One region of the Rhodococcus baikonurensis genome, then DNA from elsewhere that is predicted to be linked to it. Evidence: riboswitches for the same ligand, from Rfam matches in the RefSeq annotation. Region 1 holds a riboswitch; each other region holds the start of a gene.
The links. Region 1 has a riboswitch for thiamine pyrophosphate ahead of ABWI03_RS24240 (3-oxoacyl-ACP reductase). Riboswitches for the same ligand answer to the same signal wherever they lie in the genome.
Positions count from the first base shown of each region.

Region 2: it holds a riboswitch for thiamine pyrophosphate, as region 1 does, so the genes downstream of both, thiO (glycine oxidase ThiO) here and ABWI03_RS24240 (3-oxoacyl-ACP reductase) in region 1, are expected to answer to the same signal.
Region 3: it holds a riboswitch for thiamine pyrophosphate, as region 1 does, so the genes downstream of both, ABWI03_RS23545 (TenA family protein) here and ABWI03_RS24240 (3-oxoacyl-ACP reductase) in region 1, are expected to answer to the same signal.

Region 1 covers NZ_JBEUOQ010000012.1:41,703-44,949, forward strand. The annotation lists gene ABWI03_RS24235 (LLM class flavin-dependent oxidoreductase) at 1-1,027, opposite strand, end outside; gene ABWI03_RS24240 (3-oxoacyl-ACP reductase) at 1,027-1,791, opposite strand; TPP riboswitch at 1,809-1,902, opposite strand; gene ABWI03_RS24245 (DoxX family protein) at 2,040-2,477, shown strand; gene ABWI03_RS24250 (AurF N-oxygenase family protein) at 2,582-3,247, shown strand, end outside.
Region 2 covers NZ_JBEUOQ010000003.1:292,274-295,520, reverse strand. The annotation lists gene ABWI03_RS09020 (thiazole synthase) at 1-58, opposite strand, end outside; gene thiS (sulfur carrier protein ThiS) at 51-266, opposite strand; gene thiO (glycine oxidase ThiO) at 263-1,342, opposite strand; TPP riboswitch at 1,342-1,489, opposite strand; gene thiE (thiamine phosphate synthase) at 1,516-2,211, shown strand; gene ABWI03_RS09000 (hypothetical protein) at 2,459-2,590, shown strand; partial or broken gene ABWI03_RS08995 (NUDIX hydrolase) at 2,818-3,247, opposite strand, start outside.
Region 3 covers NZ_JBEUOQ010000011.1:92,789-96,035, reverse strand. The annotation lists gene ABWI03_RS23550 (carboxylesterase/lipase family protein) at 1-1,330, opposite strand, end outside; TPP riboswitch at 1,435-1,530, shown strand; gene ABWI03_RS23545 (TenA family protein) at 1,518-2,261, shown strand; gene ABWI03_RS23540 (ABC transporter substrate-binding protein) at 2,261-3,247, shown strand, end outside.

The sequences.
Region 1 (3,247 bases):
GTGCGTCCTTCTCGACGATCCGCAGAATAGTTGCGTAGCGTCCCTGCGGCCCGGTGAATGCTTCGAGTGGAGGCAACGGAGGCACGGGCCCGTCGAGATCCCAGTTCTCGCAATCCTGCCCGGTGAACAACGAGAGTTGGCGTATCGATTGTTCGGTGGGCAGCAGGAGATCAAGTTCGGCCTTCTTCGCCCGTGCCTCGGCGACGGTGCTGCCGACGTAGGTGACCAATCCCGGCATGACGGCGACCGAGTTCGAATCCCGGCCGGCGCGCTCGATTCTCGATTTCACGTCCGCGTAGTAGCTCTGTGCGCTGGGTAGGTCGTAGGCAACCGAATAGACTGCCTCGGCGCGTCGCGCCGCCAGATCGCGACCCTGCTCGGACGCCCCTGCCTGGAACAACACCGGCCTACCTTGTGGGGAGCGCGGAACCGTCAACGGCCCGTCCACCCGAAAATGTTTGCCGTCGTGATCGATTCGAGAAATCCTGCTTGCGTCGGCAAAACGCCCCGACCGGTCGAGAATCAGCGCGTCTTCCGACCATGAATCCCACAATGCGAGGGCCACGTCGACGAATTCGTCGGCTCGTTCGTATCGGGACGCATGATCGGGCATCGCCTCGAGGCCGTGGTTGCGCGCTTCCTGGTCGAACATCGAGGTCACGACGTTCCAACCGGCCCGTCCGCCGCTGATGTGGTCGAGCGACGCCAGCATTCGTGCTGCGTGAAATGGCGTGTAAAAGGTCGTGGAGATGGTGGTGACCAGGCCGACGTTCGCCGTCGCTCGTGCCATGGCAGTCAATGCGGTGATCGGTTCGAGAAACCACGACGCACCAGACTCGGGTTCTCGAACACTGTGACCGTCCGCGAAGAAAACGGCGTCCAGCTTCCCGCGTTCGGCGATCTGGGCAAGCGACTCGTAATACGTGATGTCGCCGAGACTTTCGACAGGTGAGTCGCGGTGTCGCCACGCCGCACTGTGGTGTCCGCAACCGAGCAGGAACGCACCTATCCGTAGTTGTGCGCCCATCAGTTCTTGACGAGTCCGCCGTCGACAACCAGGTTCTGGCCGGTCACGGCCCGCGACCATGGTGAGGCGAAAAAGAGTGCGGCGTCGGCAAATTCGTCCGGTGTGGTGACTCGGCGCAGGGGAGTGCTCGCCGCGATCATGTCGAAGACGGCTTCCGGTGTCGCGGCACTCGCATCGGTGGTACGGAGCAAGCCGCCGGAGACCATGTTGACTGTGATCCCGTCCGGACCGAGGTCGGCGGACAGTGTCCGTGTCAGTGCCAACAGTGCAGCCTTGGCGGCGGTGTAGTCGTGGTACGGAACTACCGGATTCTGGACCAGATTGGTTCCGACAGTGATGATTCGGCCGAAGCCGAGTTCGCGCATGCCGGAGAGTGCCGCCTGAGTGGTGTTGAGTGCGCCGGCAACGGCTCCGCGTAGTTGAGAGTCGAAGTCGGCCCAGGTGATCGTGTCCGCGTTCGGCCGGGCATCGCCGTTGAACGAGAAGTCGACGAGTGCATTGTCGACCACGGTCGAGATCGGTGCGTCGAATCGCTCGCGCGCGGCGGTGAACAACTGGTCGACGGAACTGCGGTCCGTCACGTCCGCCTGGATTGCGTAGGCGCGATCCTCGCCCAGTTCGGTGACCAGGGCCTGGGCGGCATCACGGCTCTTGTTGTAGTTCACGATCACCCGGGCCCCCGAGCGGGAGAATGCTCGGCTCAGTGCGGCGCCGAGCCCGCGGGCGCCACCGGTGATCAGAACGATCTGCTCGTCCAGGTTCAATGCGCGCTGAAATTGCTGTTCGGTCATGTCGACATCCCTCCGCCAGTGCTAACTGGTCAGGTTCATCGGGTCTGATCTCAGCCGACTTTTTCGGCACCCCGTGTCGCCGTCCATCAGACCACGAGAGGTGAATCGTCCTGAACGCCGGGTGCGTAGTAACGACGGCGCGATGAGTTTTCGATCGCTCGGGAGTCGTAATTGCAAGCGAAGTGGCAACCGGCCGCTCGCCTTCGCCCCGGGAGATTCCGATGACCACCCAGCCTGCCCACCACGACACCCTTTCCGGTAACGGCACGACGACGCCTTCGGCCACGGCTCGCAAGGTCGGATACGTGCTCAGTGGCCTGTTCGTCCTTTTCATGCTTTTCGACGGCATCATCCACATTCTCAACCTTCAGACCGTCAAGGACGCCTCGGCCGAATTGGGGCTGCCGAACTCGCTGGCATTGACGGCCGGAGTTGTGCAGCTGATCTGCCTTGCGCTGTACGTGATTCCGCGAACGTCGATACTCGGCGCGATTCTGCTCACCGGTTATCTGGGTGGCGCTGTGCTGACCAACCTTCGAGCTGAACAGCCTCTGCTGAGCACAACCTTGTTCGCCGTCTACACCGGGATCGTCATGTGGGCGGGACTGTATCTCCGAGATGAGAAGGTTCGCGAGATCATCCCGGTGCGGCGGGCCTGAAATCAGACCTCCGAAAGGGTTGCGTGGGACGCGGTGTCCCATTATGTTTGACCTCATTCAAGTCCGTCGACTGCAATCGACGGACTGGCCGTGAGGAGACACCGATGGCTCGGTCAGCGTCGATCGAAGCGGAAAAGCCGTACCACGAGGTACTGCAGACTTTGTCCGAGGGCTCAGTTGCCCGCAGTTTCGATCCCTATCTCGACATCGACTGGGATTCAGCAGAGTTCGCGATCGATCCACATGATCCGAGGTGGGTACTCTCGTCCGTCTCGGACCCACTCGGAGCGACGCAGTGGTACCAGGATCAGTCGTTGGAGCGTCGAATCGCCATGGGAATGTGGCGTCAGGCGAACGTGACCAAGGTGGGTTCGGCCTTCGAGAGCATTTTGATCCGGGGAATGCTGCAGTACATCATGGCGCTGCCTAACCAGTCGCCGGAGTTCCGCTACTGCTTGCACGAGATGACCGAAGAGTGCAATCACATCCAGATGTTCCAGGAACTCGTCAATCGCATGGACATCGACGTGCCGGGTATGCGTCCGATGTTCCGGCGACTCTCGCCCGTCATCGGAGTGCTGGGTGCCAAGTTCCCGGTCATCTTCTTCATCGGCATTCTGGCTGGTGAAGAACCGATCGACCATTTCCAGAAGGACTTGATCCGCGAAGGCAAGGACACTCCGCCGGCGATGCTCCGCACGATGGAGATCCACATCGCCGAAGAAGCGAGGCATATTTCGTTTGCGCACGAGTTCTTGCGCAATCACGTC
Region 2 (3,247 bases), on a different contig from region 1:
TGATGAGCCGGGAACCGAAACTGCGGCCCGCGATAGTGAGAAGGTCCTGCTCAGCCACCCTGCACCGCCGTGAGGATCTCGATTTCCCAACCACGTCCGACGGATTCGTCCCAGCGCCCGCGAGGAAAGAGCGCACCGTCGACGGCGACGGCGATGCCCTTGCTCGGCAACTCGAGGTGCGTCAGAAGTTCGGTCACCGTGACTGCTCGATCGAACTCGAGATCTTCGCCGTTGACGGTGATCCCGATCGGGACCTGCTCACTCATGAATTTTCCTTAGCTACTGCGAACCGCTCGGGTTCGGTTCCTTTTACCTCGACCAAAGATGTGCCGTTCAACAACGCGAGCGTCGCATCGGCGGTGACGGGCGTCAGCAGGACCCCGTTGCGCCCGTGCCCGGTGGAGACGACGACACGATCGGACACGCGCCCGATCAACGGCAGGTTGTCCGGCGTCATGGGACGCAGGCCTGCCGCGCATTCGTACAGTTCGTATTCGCCGATCGCCGGCATCAGCGCCTCGGCGTCGTTGATCAAGTCCCGTACTCCGGCCATCGTGACCTGTGTGTCCTCACCGGACTCGTATTGTGTTGCGCCGACGACGATTCCGTCGCCTCGCGGGACGAGATAGGCCGGCCGGCCGTGGACGCTGCCACGGATCGTTCGACTGGGTGCCGGGGTGACTCCAGGCCTACTCCGCAGGCGAAGAATCTCGCCTTTGACCGGGCGTACCGGTAGCCCGGGCCACAGCTTGGGTGACGCGATACCGGCGGTGAGCACTACCTGATCGGTATCCAGTTCCGCGAGGTCGTTGACGGCGCGCGCGATCAATTCGACGCCGGTTTCCGCGCAGGCCTTCTGCAGCGCCTCCAGCAGAAGTCTGTTGTCGACGGCGGATTCACCGACGGCCATCAACCCCGACCGGATGCCCCGGCCCAGCATCGGTTCGAGTTCACGGATGCGCGCGCGACCGAGAACTTCGAGTTCGTGCCCCTGCGAGCTCACCCACTCGGCGATGGTCTGCAGGTCCTGCGCGTCGGCAGCATCGAGTGCCACCGTCAGCGAACTGTCCGCGGTGAAGACCGATTGCCCGAATTTTCCGAGCTCCTCACCGAACGCCGGCCACCGTTCCAGGGACGCTGCACCAACCGTCAACGCTGTTTCTTCACCCGGCCAGCCTTCGGAAAGCGGTGCAAGCATTCCGCCCGCCACCCACGAAGCCCCTGATCCAATGGACGGGTCGTACAACCGAACGGACCACCCGTCGCGGGCTGCGCGCCACGCTATGGCGAGACCGATGACACCGCCGCCGACCACTGACACCGTACGAGCGTGTGTACTCACGAAACTCCACCTCCACTTCCTGCGCCGGCATGATCCGGGTCAGGTCTGACGGTCGGGATCTGGTCGCGATCCCCTCTCAGCCCCACGAACCTCACAGTCACGACAAAAAAGTGACTACGACGTTTCAGGACTCCCGTGTCGAACCTTGCTCCCTAGAGGCTACCGTTTGCTCCGTGCACCCCACACATCCCAGTAACGACATCGACCGGCGCGAGCGCCTGGCAGCAGCACGGCTGTACCTGTGCACCGACGCGCGCCGCGAGAAAGGCGACCTCGCGCAGTTCGCCGAGGCCGCTTTGTCCGGCGGAGTCGACATCATCCAATTGCGTGACAAGGGATCCGCCGGTGAGCGCGAGTTCGGCCCGCTCGAGGCCAAGGACGAACTGGTAGCGCTGGGCATTCTCGCGGCAGCAGCGCGACGCCACGGCGCATTGTTGGCCGTCAACGATCGCGCGGATCTCGCGATGGCTTCCGGTGCCGACATCCTCCACCTCGGCCAGAACGACATTCCGGTCCCCTACGCGCGAACCGTTGTCGGTGAAGACGTCGTCATCGGCCGTTCGACGAGCAGTCGCGCGCAGGCCAGTCTGGCCGCCATCGAAGAGGGCGTCGACTACTTCTGCACCGGACCGGTGTGGGCGACACCGACCAAACCGAATCGAAGTGCGTCCGGTTTGGAACTGGTTCGATCGACCGCCGACGCCGCGCCGCCGCGCCCCTGGTTCGCGATCGGCGGTATCGACGAGGAGCGCCTGCCAGAGCTGCTCGACGCCGGTGCCACACGCATCGTCGTCGTGCGTGCAATCACCCACGCGTCAGATCCCCAGGCGGCCGCGCAACGCCTCGCCGCAGCCGTCGCCGGACGCTGAAAACCGGTAACTGGCGACCGTCAACTGTTTGCCGGGCGATTCCGCACAGTTACGGGTCAGCACGCCTGACTCGAAACATGAACGGAAGTTGTCCGATCAGACAACAAACCCCCAGTTCCTAGGTGCGATTTGATGTCCGAAAAGTCGGAATGCGTGATCTTGATCACAGTTGCTCCGATTGCGTGTCACATCCCATTCGGTTTGTTGTAGTTTACCTCCAGTTACTAACTGAACCTAGGAGCACTAAATGGGATCCCTCGACACCGGCTCGCTCAGCACCGAATCGCTCGAAGACCTGAACCTCGGCAAGATCAGCGAGCTGCTCAAGCTCGGTATCACCGCGGTCAGCTTCATCACGGCGCTGAACTCGCTCAGCTGAGCCTCGTTTCGGTCGGGAGACCGAAACACGGAAGGGCCTGACTCCTCAGGAGTCCGGCCCTTCTGCTGTGTATATGACCTGTTGAGACTGCGTCGCTACAACTGGGTATTGCTCGCCTCGGACAGGTTCTGATCACTGCCTTCAGGAGAATTACCCGACAACCATCCGAATCCGCCGTCCTCGAGCACGACGGTGTGCGGGTCGCCGTCCACCGACACAACCGGCTCGGTCCGGAGCTCAGGCCACGAGGAACCGAATCCCGGATGCAGCGGCAGTGAGTCGACGTCGGCTTCACGCACCCACCGCAACTCGGTGCTCTCACCGTTGGCAACCGTCGACAGCGGATGCGCAGCATCAGCCACGACGGTGGTGTACGTCCACCCGCTCTCGGCGCGCATCGTCACTACTTCCCCGCGAACGCGGACGGCGTCCTCGGCAATACCTGCTTCTTCGTGTGCCTCCCGGACTGCAGCGTGCGTCGTGCTCTCGTGTGAGTCCCGCGCTCCGCCGGGCAGTGCCCACGTTCCACCCTGATGGCTCCACGCCGCACGATGCTGCAGCAATACCATGGGTGATCCGTCCGAATCGGGGGCACGCAGAAGCAGTCCAGCGGCTCCGTGTTTACCCCAATGCCGAGTACCGTCCGATCCGATGGAC
Region 3 (3,247 bases), on a different contig from region 1:
GGTCGACGTTCAGGGTCCCGAAATTGCCGAAGACATAAGGTAATTCCGTCGCGTGACCCGCGCCGATCCGTGCGGCTTTGAGCATCGGCGTCGCGTGATCGAAGCGGTACACCCACGTGGGGGAATGCCTGCAGTGAGCGTCGGCGATCCACAGAGTCGGCATGCGAAACGCCGCGTCCCGTGAGAGCGCCAGCGCGCCACTCGGTTTCGCGTGATCTGGGTAGGCCGACATGATCTCGGCAAGTTTGGTCGCGGAGATGTCGGGGTGATCGTCCGCCAGTAATTGGAGCATTGCCTCGACGGACTGCGCGCTCACCGGCATCAGCGGCGACTTCATGAACTTGAAGATCGACGCCTCGTCCTTGTTGGAACCGATGATCAGTGGGATTCGGTGCGCGTATCCCTTCTGGAAAGCCGCAACCGGGTAGTGCGGCACCAGATCTCGATCGACGACGGGTGCCATTGCCAAAGTTCCCGGAATCCGTGTCGGAATCTCGTTGACCAGGTCATCGCTTGCCTTCACGAGAAGTTCGAGATCCGTGGTCAGCAGATCGCCTGCGTCTTCAGGGTCGATCGAGAGCAGTTCGAGAAACCGCTCTGCCACGGTCTTGGCGCGCTCGGCCCCGTAGACGGAGGTCGCGGGAGGACTCTGGGCAATCGCACGATGGAACAGACCTTCGGCGCTCGGACAGGTCATGAGCGTCGTGATGGATCCTGCGCCTGAGGACTCACCGAACACGGTCACCGCACTCGGGTCACCACCGAAGGCGTCGATGTTGTCTCGAACCCATTCGAGCGCCGCAATCTGGTCTCGCAGACCACAGTTCGATTCGAAAACGGTATCCCCGGTGGAAAACGCGGACAGGTCCAAGAATCCCAGTGCGCCGACGCGATAGTTGAAGGAGACGAGAACGACGTCACCGGTTTCAGCCAGATGACGGCCGTCGTAGATCGTTTGGGCGGCAGACCCGAGGCAGTAGGCGCCGCCGTGAATCCACACCATCACCGGTCGAGGCGTGCCGTCGGGTCGCGGGGCCCAGACGTTGATCGACAAGCAGTCCTCGTCGATCTTGAAAGCCCGATCGATCGGAACCGCCGGACTCTGACCTTGCGGCGCGATCGGCCCGAATTCACGACAGTCGCGCACCCCGTCCCACGGCTCTGCGGGTTGCGGCGCGCGGAACCTCCGTGCACCCACCGGCGCTGCTGCGTAGGGCATGCCCTTCCACGCGAACACACCGCCATCCGGATACCCGCGGGCTTCACCGCCTCTGGCACGGATCACCAGTGTTCCGTCCTCGCCGAGATTTGGTCGAACGTCGGTCTCCATGTCTGAATCCCCTCCCGACCCGCGCGTGTGGCAATCAAGACCAAACCTACCAATCTCGGACGGGTGTGCGCCGAGTACACAATCCCTCGGTGTTAAGGTCGCCTAGTTCTGACACGGGGTGCTCCGCATGGGCGGGGCTGAGAACACACCCGGGAACCTGATCAGGTAATGCTGACGAAGGGATGTCATGGCTACTACGCAGCCTGCATACAATTCTGCCGAAAACTCGGTGGCCACAGCGCCGTCGACGGATCGGTTCACCGATCGACTCTGGGCCGAGACGAAGGTCCTCCGCGAGTCGATCGACTCGCTCGAGTTCCTCCGCCGCCTCGGCGACGGAACGTTGCCTCTCGACGCGTTCCGCACGTACATCGAGCAGGACAAGCTCTATCTCGAGGGATATTCGAAAGCGTTGTCCCTGGTCGCGGCCCACGCCCCGGATCCGCAGGCCGCGGGCTTCTGGTCGAATTCCGCGTCCACGGCAGCGACGGTGGAATCTGCGCTTCACGACGGTTTGCTGACTGGTGGAATTCTTCCACCCGGTTCGCAGCGGCTGGAGCATTCGCAGGCCTGCCTGGGATACGTCTCGTATCTGACGGCGACTGCGGCAACGGCGCCTTACCCGGTCTCCGCAGCGGCAGTACTCCCCTGCTTCTGGATCTACGCCGAGGTCGGCCGCGATCTTGCCGCTTCAGCGCGCGAGGTACTCGACGCCGATCCGTCGCATCCGTACGCACAGTGGGTCACGACCTACGACGCACCCGAATTCCACGAGTCGGTGGCGCAGGCTCGCGTACTGGTCGATGTTGCGGCTGAAGCTGCCACCGAGACAGAGCGAGAGGCGATGAGTGAAGCGTTCCGCATGGCCAGTCGCTACGAGCTGATGTTCTGGGATTCCGCACTCCACCAGCAGCCTTGGCCGGCGTCGTGATGTCGTTTGCGGCGCTACGCCGCACGCTTGCCACCTCTGCCGCGATCGCAGCCGCATTCACGGTTCTGACCGGATGCGCCTCTGACACCGGCTCTTCCGACGGGACCATTCGGTTCGCACTCGACTGGACACCGAACACGAACCACACCGGTTTGTACGTTGCCCTCCAAGAGGGCTACTTCGAGGACGCCGGTCTGGACGTCTCGATCCTGCCGTACAACAACACCTCGCCCGACACCCTCGTCGACGCCGGTAACGCGGAGTTCGGCATCAGCACACAGAGTCAGGCCACGTTCGCCCGTGCGGCCGGCGCCGCCACGACGTCCGTCATCGCGCCACTTCAGCACCGCGCCACCGGCATCGGCGTGAAGGCGGATCGTGCGGACATCACGCGTCCGCGTGATCTCGACGGAAAGACGTACGCCGGGTTCGGCGATCCGGGTGAAGTCGAGACGCTGCAGCAGATCATCCGCAACGACGGCGGAACCGGGAACTTCACGACGGTCACCCTCGGAACGTCCGCGTACGAAGCCGTGTACTCGGGCCAGGCAGACTTCACCGTCTCCTACTTTGCTTGGGAAGGCCTCGAAGCGGAGCGAAACGGAACTCCGATGCGGTACTTCCAGTACACCGATTACGGCTTCCCCGATGCGTATTCGATCGTGATCAACGGCAACCAGCAGTGGTTGAAGGACCATCCCGACGAGGCACGCAAGTTCGTCAAGGCCGTTCAACGCGGTTATCAGACTGCTGCCGACAACCCGGACCAGGCCGCCCAGGACCTCATCGACGCGAATCCCGGAGCATTCACCGACGAAGACCTCGTCCGTGAGAGCCAGCGGATGCTCGCCGCCGACTACATGAAAGACGCCAACGGCGTCGTGGGCGCCCAGAATCTCGAAACCTGGTCGGGCTACTCGGGATTCCTCTTCGACAACGGGTTGCTCGCCGGACCGGATGGGAAGCCGTTGACCCAGAAGCCGGAC